One region of the Paenibacillus sp. T2-29 genome, then DNA from elsewhere that is predicted to be linked to it. Evidence: a T-box and tRNA genes for the amino acid it is inferred to sense, from the RefSeq annotation. Region 1 holds a T-box; the other holds one or more tRNA genes.
What was found. The T-box of region 1 lies ahead of argS (arginine--tRNA ligase). A T-box ahead of a tRNA ligase gene usually reads a tRNA of that ligase, here a tRNA-Arg.
Positions count from the first base shown of each region.

Region 2: it has a tRNA-Arg gene. The T-box ahead of argS (arginine--tRNA ligase) is inferred to sense a tRNA for this amino acid. The anticodon was not compared.

Region 1 covers NZ_JBREVE010000003.1:461,089-475,690, reverse strand. The annotation lists gene ACU1JV_RS11830 (ABC transporter ATP-binding protein) at 1-686, shown strand, start outside; gene ACU1JV_RS11825 (ABC transporter ATP-binding protein) at 686-2,776, shown strand; gene ACU1JV_RS11820 (S-layer homology domain-containing protein) at 2,893-3,861, opposite strand; gene argS (arginine--tRNA ligase) at 4,139-5,863, opposite strand; T-box leader at 5,923-6,181, opposite strand; gene ACU1JV_RS11810 (four-helix bundle copper-binding protein) at 6,259-6,588, opposite strand; gene ACU1JV_RS11805 (MogA/MoaB family molybdenum cofactor biosynthesis protein) at 6,852-7,367, shown strand; gene ACU1JV_RS11800 (nicotinate phosphoribosyltransferase) at 7,433-8,896, opposite strand; gene ACU1JV_RS11795 (cysteine hydrolase family protein) at 9,016-9,582, opposite strand; gene ACU1JV_RS11790 (NUDIX domain-containing protein) at 9,650-10,438, opposite strand; gene ACU1JV_RS11785 (PaaI family thioesterase) at 10,504-10,908, opposite strand; gene ACU1JV_RS11780 (RicAFT regulatory complex protein RicA family protein) at 11,048-11,500, opposite strand; gene miaB (tRNA (N6-isopentenyl adenosine(37)-C2)-methylthiotransferase MiaB) at 11,584-13,137, opposite strand; gene pduL (phosphate propanoyltransferase) at 13,437-14,009, opposite strand; gene ACU1JV_RS11765 (low temperature requirement protein A) at 14,155-14,602, opposite strand, start outside.
Region 2 covers NZ_JBREVE010000022.1:503-6,009, forward strand. The annotation lists gene ACU1JV_RS27895 (Crp/Fnr family transcriptional regulator) at 121-861, opposite strand; gene ACU1JV_RS27900 (GAF domain-containing protein) at 1,160-1,609, shown strand; gene ACU1JV_RS27905 (response regulator) at 1,753-2,406, shown strand; gene ACU1JV_RS27910 (PAS domain-containing sensor histidine kinase) at 2,399-3,502, shown strand; tRNA gene ACU1JV_RS27915 (tRNA-Gly) at 3,706-3,776, opposite strand; tRNA gene ACU1JV_RS27920 (tRNA-Pro) at 3,786-3,859, opposite strand; tRNA gene ACU1JV_RS27925 (tRNA-Arg) at 3,882-3,958, opposite strand; tRNA gene ACU1JV_RS27930 (tRNA-Cys) at 3,985-4,055, opposite strand; tRNA gene ACU1JV_RS27935 (tRNA-Gly) at 4,066-4,140, opposite strand; tRNA gene ACU1JV_RS27940 (tRNA-Leu) at 4,147-4,234, opposite strand; tRNA gene ACU1JV_RS27945 (tRNA-Lys) at 4,250-4,325, opposite strand; tRNA gene ACU1JV_RS27950 (tRNA-Gln) at 4,330-4,404, opposite strand; tRNA gene ACU1JV_RS27955 (tRNA-His) at 4,423-4,495, opposite strand; tRNA gene ACU1JV_RS27960 (tRNA-Tyr) at 4,512-4,597, opposite strand; tRNA gene ACU1JV_RS27965 (tRNA-Thr) at 4,602-4,677, opposite strand; tRNA gene ACU1JV_RS27970 (tRNA-Phe) at 4,703-4,775, opposite strand; tRNA gene ACU1JV_RS27975 (tRNA-Asp) at 4,826-4,902, opposite strand; tRNA gene ACU1JV_RS27980 (tRNA-Met) at 4,928-5,001, opposite strand; tRNA gene ACU1JV_RS27985 (tRNA-Val) at 5,012-5,087, opposite strand; tRNA gene ACU1JV_RS27990 (tRNA-Glu) at 5,094-5,165, opposite strand; tRNA gene ACU1JV_RS27995 (tRNA-Ser) at 5,197-5,288, opposite strand; tRNA gene ACU1JV_RS28000 (tRNA-Met) at 5,292-5,365, opposite strand; tRNA gene ACU1JV_RS28005 (tRNA-Asn) at 5,400-5,475, opposite strand.

The DNA.
Region 1 (14,602 bases):
ACCTGGAGCTCAAACGCGGAGAAACACTAGGTGTCGTTGGTCGAACAGGCAGCGGGAAATCCACTTTGCTCAAACAGCTATTGCATGAATATCCGACTGGCAGTGGTGATATTTTAATTTCCGGCACCCGGCTGGAGGACATTGCAGTAGAACAATTACACAGCTGGATTGGCTACGTGCCGCAAGAACAAATCTTGTTCTCCAAATCGGTGCGCGAGAACATTCAGTTCGGGAAGCCCGGGGCAGATGATGGCGACATCATGGAAGCGATCCGTACGGCTGCCTTTGACCAAGATTTGGGTACCCTGTCCGATGGGCTGGATACACTGGTCGGAGAAAAAGGCATCGCCCTGTCCGGCGGTCAGAAGCAGCGTGTTTCGCTTGCGCGCGCCTTTATCGGTGATCCAGATGTTCTAGTGCTCGACGATGCACTGTCAGCAGTAGATGCTCGCACGGAAGCACGTATTATTGACAATATCCGGCATAAGCGCTCGGGTAAAACAACCTTGATCTCCACTCACCGTCTATCGGCTGTAGAGCATGCAGACCGGATCGTCGTGCTGGAGCAAGGACGCATTATTGAGGAAGGAACCCACAACGAGCTGCTTCAGGCTGACGGATGGTACCGACAACAATATGAACGGCAACAAGTGGAATCTGATCTGACCTCAGGGGAGGTATCCTAATGAAACCCAATATCGGCAAAAGACTGTTCCAGTATGCACTGACGAGCAAAGCGGGTTTTATTGCCGCTCTTATCGCCTTGGCTATTGGAGTAGCCGCCGAGCTGGCCGGTCCCTTCATCGCCAAAACGATGATTGACGACCATATGCTCGCTATTGAAAAACCATTTTATGAGACGACTAGTGTGGACGGCGCTGTAAGTTATGCTGGAACCCATTTTAAACGTGAAGATCGCTTTGAAGCCGGGGAGGCCAAAGGGCGCGAAGCGAGGATTTTACAAGTTGGCAAATCTTTTGTATTTGTCGATGGCTCTGTCCAAGTAGCGGATGGTAACCGATCCTTTACGAACGGTACGTTGACCGTGACACGCAGCTCCGACACCTTTCATTACAAAGCCAAGGCTTTAACCGCTGATGAGCTGTATAGCTTTTATAAACCAGAAATGCCCGGCATCTTTCAGCTGATTGGGTGGTATTGCTTCTTTTTGGTCGTTTCGATTTTTGCCGAATTCGGCAAAACATACTGGCTGCAATCCTCGGCGAACAAGGTCATTCAGAAGCTTCGACTTGATCTCTACGCACACATTCAGCGCTTGCCAGTTTACTTTTTTGATAACTTACCCGCAGGCAAGGTCGTATCCCGTGTTACGAATGACACGGAGGCAGTCAAAGATTTGTTTGTGGCTGTACTCTCCAACTTCACTTCAGGGATTGTAACGATGATAGGGGTATATGTTGCACTCTTTTTACTGGACTTCAGACTGGGTCTGATCTCTCTATTTATTGTACCGTTACTGATCTTATGGATCATATTGTACCGCAAGGTTGCAACTCGCTATAACACGATCATTCGGTCCAGACTCAGTGAGATTAATGCGATTATCAATGAATCCATTCAGGGGATGTCCATTATTCGCGTATTCCGGCATCAGAAACAAACACAGCAAGAGTTTGAAGAGTTGAATGATGACTATATGAAGCATCAGAATAAAATGCTGAATTTGAACGCTTTTACTTCGCATAATTTGGTCAACGTATTGAGAAACCTCGCCTTCGCTGTCGTGTTGTGGTATTTTGGATCTGCAGCGCTTGGCACTACAGGTAGTGCGATATCATTAGGGGTATTGTATGCCTTCGTCGATGTGTTGGGTCGATTGTTCCAACCTATTACGGGTATGGTCAACCAGCTCGCCGTACTGGATACTTCCATCGTATCCTCAGGACGTGTATTTGAATTGATGGACGAAACTGGAGAGCCAGTGACAGACGGTACTATGCCGCGTTACAAAGGCCAGGTAGAATTTAACGACGTTTCCTTTGCCTACAAAAAGGATGATGTGCTTAAGCATATTTCCTTTACAGCACAGCCTGGTCAAACGGTTGCCCTTGTCGGGCATACCGGATCAGGTAAGAGTTCGATTATCAACCTGCTATTCCGGTTCTATGATCCGCAAAAAGGGTCGATCACCATTGACGGAACGCCTGTCAAAAATATTCCTAAGCAATGGCTTCGCCATCATATGGGTATTGTTCTTCAAGATCCATATTTGTTCACAGGTACGGTAGCCTCTAATGTCAGTCTCGGCGACAGCAGAATTACGAGAGAACAGGTGAATAAAGCGCTGCATGACGTTGGAGCCGACAAACTGTTAGCCCATTTGCCCCAAGGATTTGATGAGCCTGTTATTGAAAAAGGCAGTACCTTATCCGCCGGGCAACGCCAGCTTATTTCGTTTGCTCGCGCGTTAGCCTTTGATCCTGCCATTTTAATTCTGGATGAAGCTACCGCCAACATTGATACCGAAACGGAAGCACTCATTCAATCTGCTCTTGAGGTGCTCAAAAAGGGACGTACGACCTTTATCATTGCCCACCGTTTGTCCACCATTCGTAGTGCAGACCAAATTTTGGTGCTGCATCGGGGTGAAATTGTTGAACGGGGTAGCCATGACGAGCTTATGGCCCAAGGCGGACGTTACTTCCAAATGTATCAACTCCAGTCAGGAACGGTTGCAGCAGAATCTGCGTCTTCCTCAGCTACACATCCTGTGCAAAATGACTTGCTTACAGGCAAAGTCGCATTTAAAGCTTAAATAATACTAGAGCTTGGGCTTACAATTAACATTTAGCAAGAAAAAGCCAGCGGTCTCCATTCTTATGGGGGGAACTCGCTGGCTTTATTTTATATATTGACATATGGCTTAAAGTTTTATTTAGCTACAGACGTGCCTGTTCCTGTGGGCGGAAGCACGGTTCCATCGACTGCTTTGAGCGTAACCTTATACTTACTGTCTACCAATGTACTGGTGTGGGTATCCGTAATGACTTGAATATTCATTTCCCCTGGTTTTGGACTAGTCAGCTTGTAGTAAATGACTGCATTCGTATCATCTACGTAGTCGATGTGATCCACTTCAATGCGGTAACCTGGATTAGGTGCCTGCAGACGGGTGATGGTCACTTTGTTCTGTTGGTCATTCGCCTTCTCTATGCTCATACTAATATTAGTTTGTTGAACCGGATCTACAGGCTCAGCTGGATTTTCCGGAGTGGCTTGCACCGGTTTATAACTTTGTACAAACTCGGATGCATGGTAGACCATTTCTGCTGCCTCCATCCGTGTTACTTTACGATCCGGGTTAAAGTTGCTTTCTTTGTCCAATTTTGCAATTTTGGTCAACAGGAGAAATTGCACTGCTTCGTTCGACTCTTGGTCTAATTTTTTGCCATCTGCTACATTAATGAACATACGAACCGTAGGATATTCACCTGTTGCACTCACGGCTTTGTACAGAATATTCGCGAATTGTTCCCTTGTCATACGGGTGCTCGGATCAATATCCGGTGACAGAGGGATTTGGTGCTGGACTGCAATCCGATAGGAATCGGCATACCATGCGGAAGCCGGAATGTTTGCAAAGGAGCCCGTGGTGAAATCAGGCATAACCTGAAAATCCATCGCACGAACAACCAAGTGTACTCCTTGTGCATACGTGAGTGTTTGATCTGGTGCAAACTTATCTTTGGTTATCCCTTGAATAATTCCTTTATTCTGAAGTGAACTTACGATCTTCTCCTGCTCAGCTCCCTTTATATCTCGAAAAGCAGAAGCCGACGTAGCCACAGCCAATGAACAGACGACAAGCAGCGCAGCTGCCACGCTTTTATTTTTAATCATGAGATACACCTCCATGTTTACTTTGCTTCTATACTTACGGACGCAATAAAACCATCAAATGTTTCAAATATGCACAAATTGGTTGCAAAACAATGGAATACCTTAGCTATTAGTGTAACCCGTCTTGCTCTTTTCCGCTCACCATATCCATGCAAACCCAAAAGTGTCTATGACAGTTTTCCTTTTGCAGCACCTTTTAGAGAAAAAGAGCTGACTCGCAGTAATTTAGCTAGCAAAAGCAGCAGTGTACCTAACAAAAATACCCACTTGTGGTAGCTTACATCCGATTAGGAGCTTTCAGTCCAAGAAGTCGCAGTGTACTTGCCAGCATATCCGCAGTCTGTTCCGCCAACTGAATGCGCCACTGTCCACCATCGACAATCCTTTCCTTAGCATAAAAACGGTTGAACGCTTGTGCTGTATCTAATGCAAATCTCGCAATAACCGAAGGTTCCAGTTGCCTAGCAGCACGTATTAGCTGTCCGTGATAGCGATCCAACTGCTTAAGCAGCGCCCAGCCTGCGTCACCCAGCATTTCATCCGAAACGATATTCAAATCAGGAGAATGCCCGTCTTGGGCAAGGACGTTGTCACTGGAATTAGAATCAACATCAGAGCGGGCGTGAGCTTTCTCCAAAAGACTGCGTATGCGCGCATGAGTATACTGCACATAAGGGCCAGTCTCACCTTCAAAGGTCAGTGCCTCCTCTAACGAAAAATCCACTTCATTCAGACGGTTATTTTTTAAATCGCCAAAAATAATCGCTCCGATGCCAACGTCTTCAGCTATTGCCTGTTGCTCCAGCAAATTGGGATTTTTCTCCGTAATGATGGCTTGAGCACGCGCTACAGCTTCATCCAGCACTTCCTCCAGTTTCACCACCTTGCCGCGTCTTGTGGACATTTTTTTGCCTGCAAACCGCATTAAACCAAACGGTACATGCTCACATTGCTCTGCCCATGTCTCCCCTGCATGCTTCAGCACCGCAAATACCTGTTGGAAATGTAACTTCTGTTCCCCGCCAACGACATACAGCAGGCGATCAGCCTTCATCACTTCATGACGATAAATCGCTGTTGCCAGATCACGGGTGGGATAAATGGTAGTCCCATCTTTTTTCAAAATAAGACACGGCGGCAGTTGCTCGTCTTCCAGACGAACCACAAGCGCTCCATCACTTTCTTCCAGCAGTCCTTTTGCTCTTAATTGGGCAACAACTGCCTGCATTTTATCATTGTAAAAACTTTCCCCCAACACATGGTCAAACGAAATGTTAAGACGTTGGTACATACGGTCAAATTCACCCAGACTGACTTCAACAAAAAACTCCCACAGTTGTTGAGCCTCAGTATCCCCCTGCTCCAAACGTCGGAACCACTCGCGGCCTTCATCATCCAAAGACGGATCATGCTCGGCCTCCTGATGAAAACGGACATATAGCTTCAACGATTCCCCGATCGGATCATGTTGTAGCTGCTCCTCATTGCCCCATCTTTTATAGGCCGCAATTTGCTTGCCAAATTGTGTCCCCCAATCCCCTAGATGATTCACACTAATCGGCACATATCCGGTTTCACCAAGTATGCGATACAAGGCGGCACCAATAACAGTAGAGCGAAGATGACCGATACCAAATGGTTTGGCAATATTGGGCGAAGACATATCAATCACTACTCGCTGTCCATATCCGATATTGGGCTTGAGAAACTCAGCCTTGCTCAATTCAGCAATCATTGGTGGAATATGAACAGATCGATCCAATGTAATATTTACATAGGCACCCGATGCTGAAGCAGTTAGACCCGCTTCATGGCTTACTAGCTCTGCCAATTCCATTGCAATATGCTGTGGAGACTTTCGAAATTTTTTAGCCAGCACAAAACAGGGAAACGCCACATCTCCCCATTCAGGCTGCGGAGGCACCTCGAATAAAGATAAAACTTCTTTCTCCTCCAAGCCCGTATGAGCTACAATAGCTTGGGTAGCAATCATCAACAACATGTTCCTCTCTCCTTCTTTTTATAAGATCTAACAAAAAAAGCCCTCGCCTCTTGATATAATCAAGAGACGAGAACTTCGATATCCCGCGGTACCACTCTTCGTAAATCGGTTGTATAGCTAAAGCTAGCTTACACAAAATCGCGATTTCACTCCATTGACAAATAACGGTGTCTGCCGGGCTGATCTACTAGAAGCTTTTATCGTTGGATCAACCGTCTCCCGGGTGCGCTTCACATCGGATTTCATACCGGCTTTCACCTCTTCCGGCTCGCTGTAATGATACGGTTCCGTTGCTACTCTCCCGTTCCTTGACGTTAATTCCCACCATTATACAAACCTATTTAGTAGAAAGCAACCTTTTATTCCCTCTTCAGGGACTAGTTCTGTATATGTAATTACACTGCCACCAATTGGCGACAGGCTTCAACACAATGACGGCAGGCTTCTGCACAATGTTTGCAATGATTATGGGAATGCTTGCTGCATTCAGCAGCACATACCTCACAGGCTTTGGCACATAGCTCACAGATTTCCTCGGCAAAATCCGTTCCGCGCTGCAACATTTGAGCAGCAAACCCACATATCTCTGCGCATTCCCTACTCACTCGAATACATTCACGCAGCATAGCTAGATCATATTCCTTCAAACTTGCTACATAGCATACATTGCAAGCGTTCATACATTCCAGGCAAGCATCCACGCATTTTTGGTATGAATGATTCATAATACATTACCTCCCAGTTGTTGATCCTGCTGTACTATTACCCGCTGAACCTTGAAATTAATCATTTGATGTTCGCGCTTTCAACAAAATAAACCCAGAAAATCCCGACTTATGTAAGGAAGTGTACTATATTCCAAGGTGTAAGCGCAAGGATATTAATCACATAACTTTTTAGCCTTTGTTTCTGACTTGCATCCAGTCTGTCATTCCTCTATTGTAAAAAAAGAGTATGCTTAACCACTGATCAAGGAGTGAACATTGTAATGAATATAACATCTGTAGAGGAGCACCGACAGGAATCTCCGCAACAGGTTAACTGCATGGTCGTGACCGTCTCGGATACACGTACCATGGAAACCGATACTGGGGGACGACTGCTCAAGGAACTACTAGAAACGAATGGGTACAAGGTTGTTCGATATGTTATCGTCAAGGACGACTATGAAGGAATCCGGCTGTTGGTAGCCGAAGCTGCGGCACATGAGGACATCGAGGCTGTACTTTTAACAGGTGGTACTGGCATCTCTCCGCGTGATACTACATATGAAGCCGTCTCCTCTCTACTGGATAAGGAACTACCTGGGTTTGGAGAAATCTTCCGTTACTTAAGCTTTGCTGAGGACATTGGATCAGCAGCTATATTAAGCCGGGCTGTAGCGGGCACTGTGGGCCAGACAGCTGTGTTTTCTATGCCTGGCTCCCGCGGAGCCGTTCGTTTGGCAATGGAACGCATTATTGTCCCTGAGCTGCGTCATGTAATGAGAGAAATTTATAAATAAGCTCCTATTTACACATTGCAGATACAAAAAAGGCACCCCATACATAGATGAGGTGCCTCTTCACATTATTCCTTTTCTTCAACTTCGGGCTGCATGTAGCTGTCAATCAGCTTTTGCTTCAGCTCCCATACCTTCTCACTAAGATTTACGCGATAAATTTCAGGGTTCAGCTTCCGCAAATATTCTGGCCAAAACAGTTTCAACTGTGATGCATGATAGGCACGAATTTCATCCAGTTCAGGAAGCTCGTATACCTTCTGCCCATTTACAAAAATAGGTTCAAGCATCGGTACAGCTTCATAATTTTCTACATACTTCTTCATATATGGATGCAAAGGGTTAAACAGCTTCAGGCGCTTACCATTACGCGGACGTTCTTCATCCGGGAAAGAAATGTAATCAGCTACAGCTCTCCCTTTCTTCTTATCCACAATACGGTATACATCCTTTTTGCCTGGTGTAGATACTTTTTCCGGGTTACCCGAGATTTTAATCGTCGGCAGCATTTCACCGTCCACTTCCCGCTCAACCAGCTTGTACACTCCACCCAGTGAAGGTTGATCTGAAGCTGTAATCAGCTGTGTTCCTACACCCCACACATCAATACGTGCCCCTTGGGCTTTTAGATTGAAAATCGTATTTTCATCCAAATCGTTGGAAGCTACAATTTGTACGTAATCCAAACCTTCAGCATCCAGCATTTCCCGTGCCTGAATAGATAGATAAGCCAAATCACCGCTATCCAAACGGATGGCATTCATACGCTTTCCTTGACTCTCCAGCATCTTTGCTGTCCGAATCGCATGGGGAACACCGCTCTCCAGCGTGTCAAAGGTATCTACCAGTAGCGTAACCTGATCTGGCAAAACCTTCGCATACACGTCGAACGCCTCTTGCTCCGTCATAAAGGTTTGTACCCATGAATGGGCATGTGTCCCTTTTGTCGGAATCCCAAAGTGTTCGCCTGCCAGCATATTAGAAGTCGCATCGAAACCTGCAACATAAGCAGCACGTGCTCCCCAAATAGCTGCATCTGCCTCCTGCGCACGTCGTGTGCCAAATTCGAGCAGTGTATCGTCACTTGCCACCTGTTTGATACGTGATGCTTTTGTCGCAATGAGTGTCTGGTAATTCATAAAATTCAACAATGCCGTCTCGACAAGCTGCGTTTCCATAATGGTTCCTTCAACACGTACCAGAGGCTCATTCGGAAAAACAAGCGCTCCTTCCTTCATCGAGTGGACCGTTCCGCCAAACTTAAACTGGCGCAATGCCTCCATGAACATGGGATCGTACTTTTCCTCCTGCTCTGACAGATAGCGAATGTCCTCTTCTGTAAACCGCAAGTTTGAAATGTAATTCACAATGCGTTCCAGACCAGCAAACACGGCATATCCATTGCCAAAAGGAAGCTTACGAAAATACGCCTCGAACACAGCTTTACGTTGGTGACTTCCGTTCACCCAATGGGCGTACATCATATTAATCTGATATTTATCTGTATGTAATGCGAGGCTTGTTGACTTCATCGTATCATCCTCTCTGACTGTCCCTGGATTGGTGACGGCATACCGTCTTATCTGCCCAGATTCAGCAATATCCGGCTCTAATTTGTTATCGGACATTGGTGCACAATCGTTCAGTTATTTTACTTCTTCTGGAGCAAAAGCGTATCTTCAGCCGACCGCACCGTGGCTCCAAGACTTCCCTCAAAATGGCCCAAAGCCCAATCATGTCCCGCCTGATTAAAGCTCGCCACAGCGTCCTTGTATACGGTAATAGCAAAACCTTTGTTGTAAGCATCTACAGCTGTATGCAGCACACATATATCTGTACACACACCAATCAAATGAACTTCCAGAATCCCGCGTTCGCGCAACCTGAGTTCCAGATCCGTACCAGCAAAAGCACTGTACCGTGTTTTATCCAACCAATAGATACGATCACTTTGTTGCTTATAAAGGCTATGGAGTTTACCATACAATTGTCGTCCGTTGGTTCCACGTATATTATGTGGAGGAAACAGCTTACTCTCCGGGTGATAGAGGTCGTTCTCCTCATGTAAATCCACAGCCATGACAACAAAGTCCCCTTGATCCACGTAGGCCTGCGTAATAGCTGTGATCCGTTCATCTAGCTCAATTGCAGGTTGCCCCACAGGCAGACTACCGTCCACAAAATCTTTCGTGTAATCAATAACAATCAGTGCCTTCATCGTACAGTCAGCTCCTTATCATCAAAGTGAGGTTGTACACTCTATGCGTGACCTATTCCAATAAAAGTTACGTATAGATAGATAAACGCGGTACTCTATCACTAAAGCGATACAACTGGGCCGGTCTTTGTGAATACTGATTGGAACTGAGCGGTTTGCCATTCTCATCCCGCACCTCTTCCAGTATTCCCTGTCTGCTACGAGTCGATGTTATTTTGCGAATAAAATTCGGCTCTTCGAAATCCGGTACGACGCTCTGAATCACCTGATACAATTCACCCAGTGTAAAATGTGGCGGTAAAAACTGCTTGGCTATCGTTGTCTGAAGCATCTGCAACTGAATTTTGCGATAAGCATCAACTATGATATCCCGGTGATCGAACGCCAGCTCCAATTCCTCCAACGCTTCTCTGATCGTAAATAACCCAACCTCAGAAGCATCATCAGCCGCCTGACGCTGCTCTAGCATCCATTCCTCTACCAGTGCAAAAAACGCATGCGATATAATCCACCCACGCGGATCACGACCTGGTCCACTATATACGCCCAAATACTCCAGATGCCCGCCATCTACACCCGTTTCCTCTAACAGTTCCCGCTTGGCCGCTCCATATATGGATTCATCTTCTTGACAAAACCCTCCAGGCAACGCCCAGCGTCCCGCAAACGGCCAACTACGGCGCTTGATGAGCATTACTTTCAGCTCACGAATCGGCAATGTTTTTGTTACCGTCTTGCGCTCACGCTTCGTTAAAGTAAACATTACGATATCCGCCGGAGCACCATCCGGGGTACGGTATTTCTTAATGTTATAAGACGCCTTCTGCGCCTCTTCGTTTATACGATTGCTATCCATTGGCATCACCATATTATATCGTTTTGATAAATTCATTATGACATAATAAAAATTTTTGTCAAGCGTCAGGCCTTGCCTGAATCACTTGCTTGTTGACGCAATACTCGGAAGGTTGCTGTAGCTGTACAACCGAGCGTACCTTCACTATCCCTCACTTCTGCCTGAGTGGTTATGGTGCGGCCTGCCTGATGAACAATCCGTGCCTTAACCTCCAGCCGTCCTTGTCTCATGGCTGACAAGAAATGAACGTTAAGATTCGTTGTTACACATGAATCCATATTTCGTGAAGCCATACTGACCATCCCCATCGCCTGATCCATCAATGTTGTGAGCACCCCCCCATGTACAATCCCCATCACATTGGTATGGTGTTGTTTGGCCTCCAAAGCGATATGTGCCTCGTTAGCATCAGCTGTAATCAGCTCACATCCTAAGTACTCCCAAAAAGTATTTTCTTCACCCTCTAGCATCTTACGCAACTTACCATTCCCTCGCTTTCATCCCATCTATGATGTCGCAATTCTTTTGGTATCTCATGAACATTTACAATGAGTAATTGCTTTCGAAAAAAAGGCGTGGAAGCTAAGCCTCCACACCATAAATCTTATTCTAGTCACTGCAATTCGAGGAGGAAGTAGTCTTTCCCTCTTCTACGTTCACCTTTTCAGCAACCGTATCACGGATGGCCGTGATCACCATCTGCAGCAGCTCATTAATTTCTACCTGACTCTGCTGAAACTCCGTTACAATTGGAATACCGTCAAGCTCCTCCTGTAGCTCTTGAAGTTCAGCTTCTATTTTGGCAATCATTTTTTGATTCTTTAAAGATTCAAATGCTACGATTTCCTTTTGCTTCTTCTTCATCGTTGCAATCAGTTGCTGGATGCGCTCATGATCCTGAATCTTTTCTTCTGCTTTCCGAAACACCTGTACTTCCTCACTGCTGCCCAGAATACCCGCCAACTCTTTGGCCTTTGCCAATATCATATCGCGATTGACCAAATGATCATGCTGGCGCGCTGCCGATTGAAGTTCTGTTTGTTGCAACCGCTCCTCTGTCATTGTCCATCGCTCCTTTTTTCACTTAGATGGTCTTGCATGCAGCCCTTTAATCAGACCGCATGCAGGCCGCTAGACTATTCTTTTTATCCGTTAACCGCTACTGGCGTTTGAACCAAGTCACCTTTAATGTAGAAGGTCATAGGCTCTGTAATTTTTACTTGGACAAAGGAACCAATCAGGTCCTTAGAACCTTCAAAATGAACCAGCTTATTGGAACGAGTCCGACCAGCAAGCACTTTGCTGTCATTTTTACTCTCGCCTTCCACCAGCACTTCAACCACCTCACCACGCAATCGACTATTAAAGCGTAGGCTGTTTTGATTCACAGCAATGTTCAGACGCCGGAGACGCTCTTTTTTGACCGACATAGGCACATTATCTTCCATCGAAGCCGCTGGCGTGCCTTCACGTGGTGAATAAATAAATGTATAGGCAAAGTCATAGCCCACTTCACGCACCAGAGATAGTGTATCTTCGAACTGTTCGTCTGTTTCACCCGGGAAACCTACGATAATATCTGTTGTCAGAGAAACATGCGGAACAGCCGCTTTTATCTTCGCTGCCAGCTCCAAAACACGCTCACGAGTATATTTTCGGTTCATTTTCTTCAAAATATCCGTATTACCGGATTGTACAGGCAGATGAATATGCTCCACCAGATTGCCGCCCTTACCAAGCACTTCAACCAAATGGTCGTCAAAATCACGCGGATGTGAGGTCGTAAAACGTACACGCGGAATATTGATTTTGCGCATATCATCCATCAGATCCCCGAATCTGTAATTCATATCTTTTAAATCCTTGCCATAGGCATTGACATTCTGACCCAGCAGGGTGATCTCTTTAAATCCTTGACGGGCCAAATCCCGTACCTCAGCAATAACATCCTCTGGCCGACGACTTCTTTCCTTACCACGTGTGAAAGGAACGATGCAATAAGTGCAAAACTTATCACAGCCATACATGATGTTTACCCAAGCCCGCATACCCTCACGCTTCTTCGGCAGGTTTTCGATAATGTCGCCCTCCTTGGACCACACTTCAACCACCATTTCTTTGCTAAAGAGGGCTTCCTTGACAAGCTGAGGCAAACGATGAATATTATGGGTACCAAAGATCATATCAACAAAACCGTGTTTTTGCATAATCCGGTTCACAACATTCTCTTCCTGCGACATGCAGCCACATACACCAAGCAGCAGTCCCGGCTTTTCTGTTTTGAGATGCTTGAGGTGACCCAGCTCACCAAACACTTTATCTTCCGCATTTTCACGGATAGCGCAAGTGTTCAGTAAAATGATATCTGCTTCCTTCCGATCCTCGGTTGCCTGGTAGCCCATTTGCTCCAGCAAGCCTTTGATTGTTTCAGAATCATGCTCATTCATCTGGCAACCGAATGTATATACGATATAATGCTTGCCCTCACCGATATGCTTTAGCTCATCCGGGACTGCGTTATCATACAATACCTGTACGTCCTCTTTACCACGCTGTTTTTCTTTTCTATGGTTCGGCTCCGCCATAATGTTGATTTCACGTCCGCGAATACGAATCTTTTTGCTGTGCTCATCTTCAGAAATGATCTTCGCATCCGAGAAATCAAAATATTTGGAGTAATCTTTTGTTTCCTTAGCCATTCCCTGGTCACTCCTTACACCATCTATTTCACGAGCTCATTTGTGATTTTACTGTATCTTTAGGCATTGGTTATTTTATTTTAAGCTCCAAAAAAACCTTTGAAAAAGGCATTACACTAAATTATAGCATGATTTATAGGCCATAGCCATAGATCATCCCCGGATACGATTCAGATGCAGTGTGATGCTAAAGTTTTTTTATGTTTATAGGTAAGGATTTGTGTATGTATAGCATATAAAAAAAGTCCGACTCTTTTGTAAGAATCGGACTTTTACAACTTGTTTATCAAATACGTGTATTAGTCTACGATTTCAGCAGTGTCACCGTTTTTCACACCGGCTCCGTTCGCTTCATCCGTGTCAATATGCATATCCAAAGCAAAAGAATCGGACACACGTGCAAGAACATTTTCAAATACAAGGCCACGTTCGCCGCCTACACGTACTTTCAGCAACTGCTTGTCTTTAATGTCCCACTTAGCTGCATCAGAAGTATGGAAATGAATATGACGGGCTGCTACAATAACGCCCTCTTGCAGTTCCACTTCACCAGCTGGTCCTTTTACTGTAATTCCTGGTGTACCATCAATGCTACCGGATTCGCGTACAGGTGCCTTTACACCAATAGCAAAGGAATCTGTGCGAGAGATTTCCAGTTGAGAAGCGGGACGAGCAGGTCCCAAAATGCGAACCTTATCAAATTGGCCCTTAGGACCAATTACAGCTACCGTTTCACTTGCAGCAAATTGTCCTGGTTGGGACAAAGGTTTAAATTCAGTCAATTGATAGCCTGCTCCGAACAAGATTTCAATATGCTCTTGAGTCAGGTGAATATGACGGGCGGAAACGCCGACAGGTACGATTTTAGTCATCGTGTGGTCACTCCTTTTTCTCTATACAATACTTTACACATCTATGCTATTATACTCCTATTTCGACAAGAAAGAAAAGGATAGCACATAAAGTTCCCTTTTTCGCCCTAACCAGCCATACATATCGTCCCTATAAAACTTTGGATCAAACCGTCATTTTAGCAAACAGAAGAAAGAAAAGCATGATCGCAGCTACGATGAGATGAGGAACTACAATAAATATATTCAGAATAAACAGGACACAGAGAATTCCAGTTAAGAAAAGAATGACTCTGAGACGAGGTTTAAGGTGACTTAATCTGTACTGATGGAATACCAGCAAGACTGACAAAAAATAAATAAAAACAGAAGCAAAAGTAAAGCAAAGTACAAAAGTATAGGCTGCTTGCCCCAAAAATAAGAGCTGTATGGAAGCCGCAAGCATGCTAAGAGAAAGATAAATAAACAAATGGCCATAAATAATAGTCTGTCCTGCTGTTTGTTTTGATTTGTCTACGCGCTTCTCTATATTCTCAAAATATTGCCACCAGATTGCAATGACCAGCACAAATGTCAAAGCAGCAAATACAATGGAGGAAACTGTGAAATGATCG
Region 2 (5,507 bases), on a different contig from region 1:
CGCTAAACGCGTCGTCGATTTTTTTGATATTTATAATACTCGTTCCTTTTATTTGCTTATTGTCAGAAGACTTACAATTAGACGGAGTCTTTTAGCCCCCGCCTAACGATGCTCATCATTTTATAACCTGCAAATCTCATGGGCACAGTGGCCATACGAAGGACAACAGCACATGGCACGCAACACCTTCAGGTCATGAATGACGATTTTTCCGTCTCTCGTATCCAAGGTTCCCTGCTCTTTTAGCGAGCTCAGCATCCGATTCACACTTTCGCGCGTTGCTCCAATCATCTCGCCCAGTTCGGAGTGACTTAGCTTCATGTTCAGTAAAATGCCATCCTTCACAGCTACACCACATGTATTACTTGCACGGATCAGTGTAGACGCTAGTGCCCCCGTTTTACCATACAACAGTAAGTCCCGAAACCGTGATTGCATAATTCGTTGCTTCATTGCCATCCACTGTATGAACTGAAGCGCCATTTCCCCGTTCTTAGACAGGAGTGACTCCAGGTCCTTAACAAGCACAACACCTAACTCACACACATCGGCTGTTTCTGCAGTACAACTATACTCTTCCCCATCTATCCCACTAAACTCCCCGATCAAATCGCCTTGGTGCTGAATAGTCAGAATCAATTCTTTACCGTCTTCTGTCGATTTACGGAGTTTAACATGACCCGAATGTATATAATAAAGCTGCTCCGCATCATCACCCTCTCGAAAAAGCATAACGCCTGCCTTTACCTTCTTCCAGGACATGATATCTTTTAACAGCTCAAAATGCTCTTCCGTCAGAAAAAGTTGAATCCCCGTGCGCTGCGTTTCGTCCCTAAACCGTTCCATACAAGTGGCTTGCATATTAGCGTCCTCCTCGTGTTTACCTGATATCTTTATCATAATGTTTTGATTCCTGGGTTGTTATCGGGAGAACACCTGATTTTGCACCTCTCTACTCCCTGATTTGCAGTGATAAATATCACTTCCAGAATTATCTAATGCCCCATTTATCGCCCCACCTCTTATTGATTACCCAGTCTAATGAAAAGTCAGTGTTTCCTGCGCCTATAGATCAGGGGGTTCCCTGAATTACTTTTGTACCTGTCGGAATTACAATAAATTAGAGCTACAGTTGGTTAAGATAAAGGATGTGTCTTCTATGCTACAAATAACGGATGAAATGCGAAATGAACTGAACCAGTTGCGAGATCATGTTTATGGGGATCTCACTGCACTTGCATCTATGTCCAGGTCAGGGGGTAAGTTGCATTGGTATTATGCCTCCGGCAGCCGAAACAATCGCTATCGCCTTATCTCTTTTAAAGTCGGTCATGGGATTGCCGGGATGGCTGTTCGTCTGGGGCGTACCGTAACCGTTAGCGCTTTAATATCAGGCAGTATACGTTTACGTCAAGAATGTGCGCTTATGCTGGCCGAACAGTTACATTCTGCAGTAGCCATTCCCTTTTCCAGTACAGGAGACTTGCCAAACGGTGTGCTACTTGTTGGTAACCGTGATGTGAGGACATTCACCGATTCTGATGTAGCCAAGGCCACCCAAGTCGCACATCGCCTTGGCCAGTTATGTACTCTCCCTCTCACTCCATAGATTGATATTTGAAGAAAAATAAAATTATAAATATAAGTGATTATGAAAAGCTCATCTAACTATCTCTGTTGATTGAAATCCCTAAAATTTGCTATGATTATGACAAAACGCACGGTTTTTTTACCGTTCGAGGGGATGACTAATTGATTCGTATACTAGTAGTGGATGATCATGTTGTCGTACGTTCTGGCCTTATGGCCCTATTGGACGGCAAAAACGGTATTAAGGTAGTAGGAGATGCAGCAGACGGGGATGAAGCAATCCGCAAAGCGGTGGAGCTACAACCTGATGTCGTGCTCATGGATTTTAGTATGCCCCCTGGCAAAGATGGTCTCACGGCAACCACCGAATTAAAAAAACAGTTGCCGGATACAGAAGTGCTTATTTTAACGATGCATGATGATGAGGAATATCTGTTCCGAGCCATTCAAGCCGGAGCATCTGGATATATTTTAAAAAGTGCACCTCATGAGGAATTACTCGCTGCCATCCAGTCTGTGGCCGAAGGCAGTGCCTATCTATACCCCAATGCAACCAAACGCCTGATGAGTGAATATCTGGACAAAATCAAACAAGAGGGCATAGCCGGACCGTATGAATCCCTGTCTGAGCGGGAAAAAGAGATCCTATCATGGGTAGCCAAAGGATATGCCAACAAGGAAATTGCCGAACACCTGGTGATTAGCGTCAAAACCGTAGAGTCCCACAAAAGCAACCTTATGGAGAAGCTTAACTTGAAAACACGGCCTGAGTTGGTCAAATTTGCACTGAAAAAGGGGTTGCTCCATTATGAATGAACCTTCTAACCCTTTACTGCAGCCCGCCTTTGGGGAGTCAACCGATAAACTACTGAATGATTTGGAAATTCATATACCAGATTCTCCTTTTCTCCATGTACTGCGTAGTTCTCTCCACCAGCTATCCAATCTTAAATTTGCTCTAGATACATCTTCCATCGTTGCTCTGACCGATCATCGAGGAATTATTCAGTACGTAAACGATAAGTTCTGTGAGATTTCGCAATATAGTCGTGAAGAATTGATCGGGCAGGATCATCGCCTCATTAATTCGGGCTATCATACTCGAGCCTTCATGAAGAACCTGTGGACTACGATCCGCTCAGGTGAGGTATGGCAGGGAGAAATACGAAATCGTGCTAAAGATAACAGCTACTACTGGGTGAATACCACGATTGTTCCATTTATGGACGAGGAAGGTAAACCCTATCAGTACTTAGCGATCCGTAATGAAGTAACTAAATTAAAAAAAGTAGAGGCAGAGCTTCAGACCATGATGACGCAAGTCATGCAAATACAAGAGGAAGAGCGTAAACGCTTTTCAAGAGAGCTTCATGATGGGATTGGTCAAAGCCTGTTTTCACTTATTATTCAACTAGATAGCCAACTAGCTGAACAGCCCAGTGCTACTCTGGAAAATCTGCGTACACAGGTAACTGATATCATTAAAGATGTTCGTGGCTTAGCGTGGGAACTTCGTCCCTCAGTTCTGGATGATTTGGGTGTCGTACCGGCCCTAAGAACTTATATTGAAAATTTCTGTTCGCATTACGGAATCGAAGTGCATTTTCAATGTACTTTACGTAAACGCCTTGATATCCGAAAAGAAATAGCAATCTATAGAATTGTACAAGAAGCACTGACGAATGTGGCTAAATACGCAGATGTAGCAGAAGCATACGTTGATGTAGAGGATCAAGACGAAATAATAAAAGTAACTATTCGGGATGAGGGTATGGGCTTCTCTGGAGAATCCAAAGGAGAGGGAGTTGGATTGTTCAGCATGGAAGAACGAGCTAGAGGAGTAGGCGGCTTCATGAGCATGACTTCTGCTCCAAATCAGGGAACCTCTATCCAACTAACCATTCCAGTGTAAAATCTGTGCACTAGATCAGTTATCGGTGTATCCCCCTGCAGGAACAGGAGAGATACACCGATGGCAAGCACTAACAATAGCCATCACTTTGTGGAATCTATGGAATATAAATGTACAAAAAAAGAGAGAGCTCTGTCCCCAGACAGGCTCTCTTTATTTATAAGGTGTCACCACTGAGGCAACAAGAATCCGCTATAGCAAAAAGCGGGTGATGGGAATCGAACCCACGCTACCAGCTTGGAAGGCTGGAGTTCTACCATTGAACTACACCCGCAAATCAGTATCGGGATGACACGATTTGAACATGCGACCCCCTGGTCCCAAACCAGGTGCTCTACCAAGCTGAGCTACATCCCGACATTATACATTTTTCAAGAAATGGCGCGCCCTGAGAGATTCGAACTCCCGGCCTTTTGATTCGTAGTCAAACGCTCTATCCAGCTGAGCTAAGGGCGCATATTAAATTCCATAATGAGCAGTCAAGGCGCCACCCAGATTTGAACTGGGGATGAAGCTTTTGCAGAGCTTTGCCTTACCACTTGGCTATGGCGCCGTATGGATAATGGAGCGGACGACGGGAATCGAACCCGCGACCCTCGCCTTGGCAAGGCGATGCTCTACCGCTGAGCCACGTCCGCAAAATATGGTGCGGTCGAGAGGACTCGAACCTCCACGGGGGGTTAGCCCACACGGACCTGAACCGTGCGCGTCTGCCAATTCCGCCACGACCGCAAAATAATTTATAAATGGTGAGCCATGAAGGACTCGAACCTTCGACACCCTGATTAAAAGTCAGGTGCTCTACCAACTGAGCTAATGGCTCTTAATGGCTGGGGATATAGGATTTGAACCTATGCATGACGGAGTCAAAGTCCGTTGCCTTACCGCTTGGCTAATCCCCATTAAATTAAGAATCAAAGGGCGGCCGATGGGGCTTGAACCCACGAATGCCGGAGTCACAGTCCGGTGCGTTAACCACTTCGCCACGACCGCCATATGATTATAAAACTGGTGGAGGATGATGGATTCGAACCACCGAACCCGTAAGGGAGCAGATTTACAGTCTGATGCGTTTGGCCACTTCGCTAATCCTCCAAAATGGTGCCGGCGAGAGGACTTGAACCCCCAACCTACTGATTACAAGTCAGTTGCTCTACCAATTGAGCTACACCGGCACATTACCAATTCCCACTTGAAAGGTGGCTCGGGACGGAATCGAACCGCCGACACGAGGATTTTCAGTCCTCTGCTCTACCGACTGAGCTACCGAGCCATATTTAATTTTATAAATATACCATATAGTTCGTACTATATGCATATAAATGGCGGAACTGACGGGATTCGAACCCGCGATCTCCTGCGTGACAGGCAGGCATGTTAGGCCTCTACACCACAGTTCCAGAGGCATTTCCAATAGGAAATTAATTGCGGGGGCAGGATTTGAACCTACGACCTTCGGGTTATGAGCCCGACGAGCTACCGAACTGCTCCACCCCGCGATATAAAATATGGTGGAGGCTGAGGGGATCGAACCCCCGACCCTCTGCTTGTAAGGCAGATGCTCTCCCAGCTGAGCTAAGCCTCCATATTATGACCCGTAGGGGATTCGAACCCCTGTTACCTCCGTGAAAGGGAGGTGTCTTAACCCCTTGACCAACGGGCCTTACAAAATGAATTCTGATTTAATAAATTTATGGCGGAGAGAGAGGGATTCGAACCCTCGCACCACTTTCGCAGTCTAACCCCTTAGCAGAGGGTCCCCTTATAGCCACTTGGGTATCTCTCCGAGTAGCGGCAGAGGGGATCGAACCCCCGACCTCACGGGTATGAACCGTACGCTCTAGCCAGCTGAGCTACGCCGCCACCTTATATATAAAATTCAGAAGTATTAAAAATATGGCTCCCCGAACAGGACTCGAACCTGTGACAACTCGATTAACAGTCGAGTGCTCTACCAACTGAGCTATCAGGGAATATTGGTGGAGCCAAGGGGGATCGAACCCCT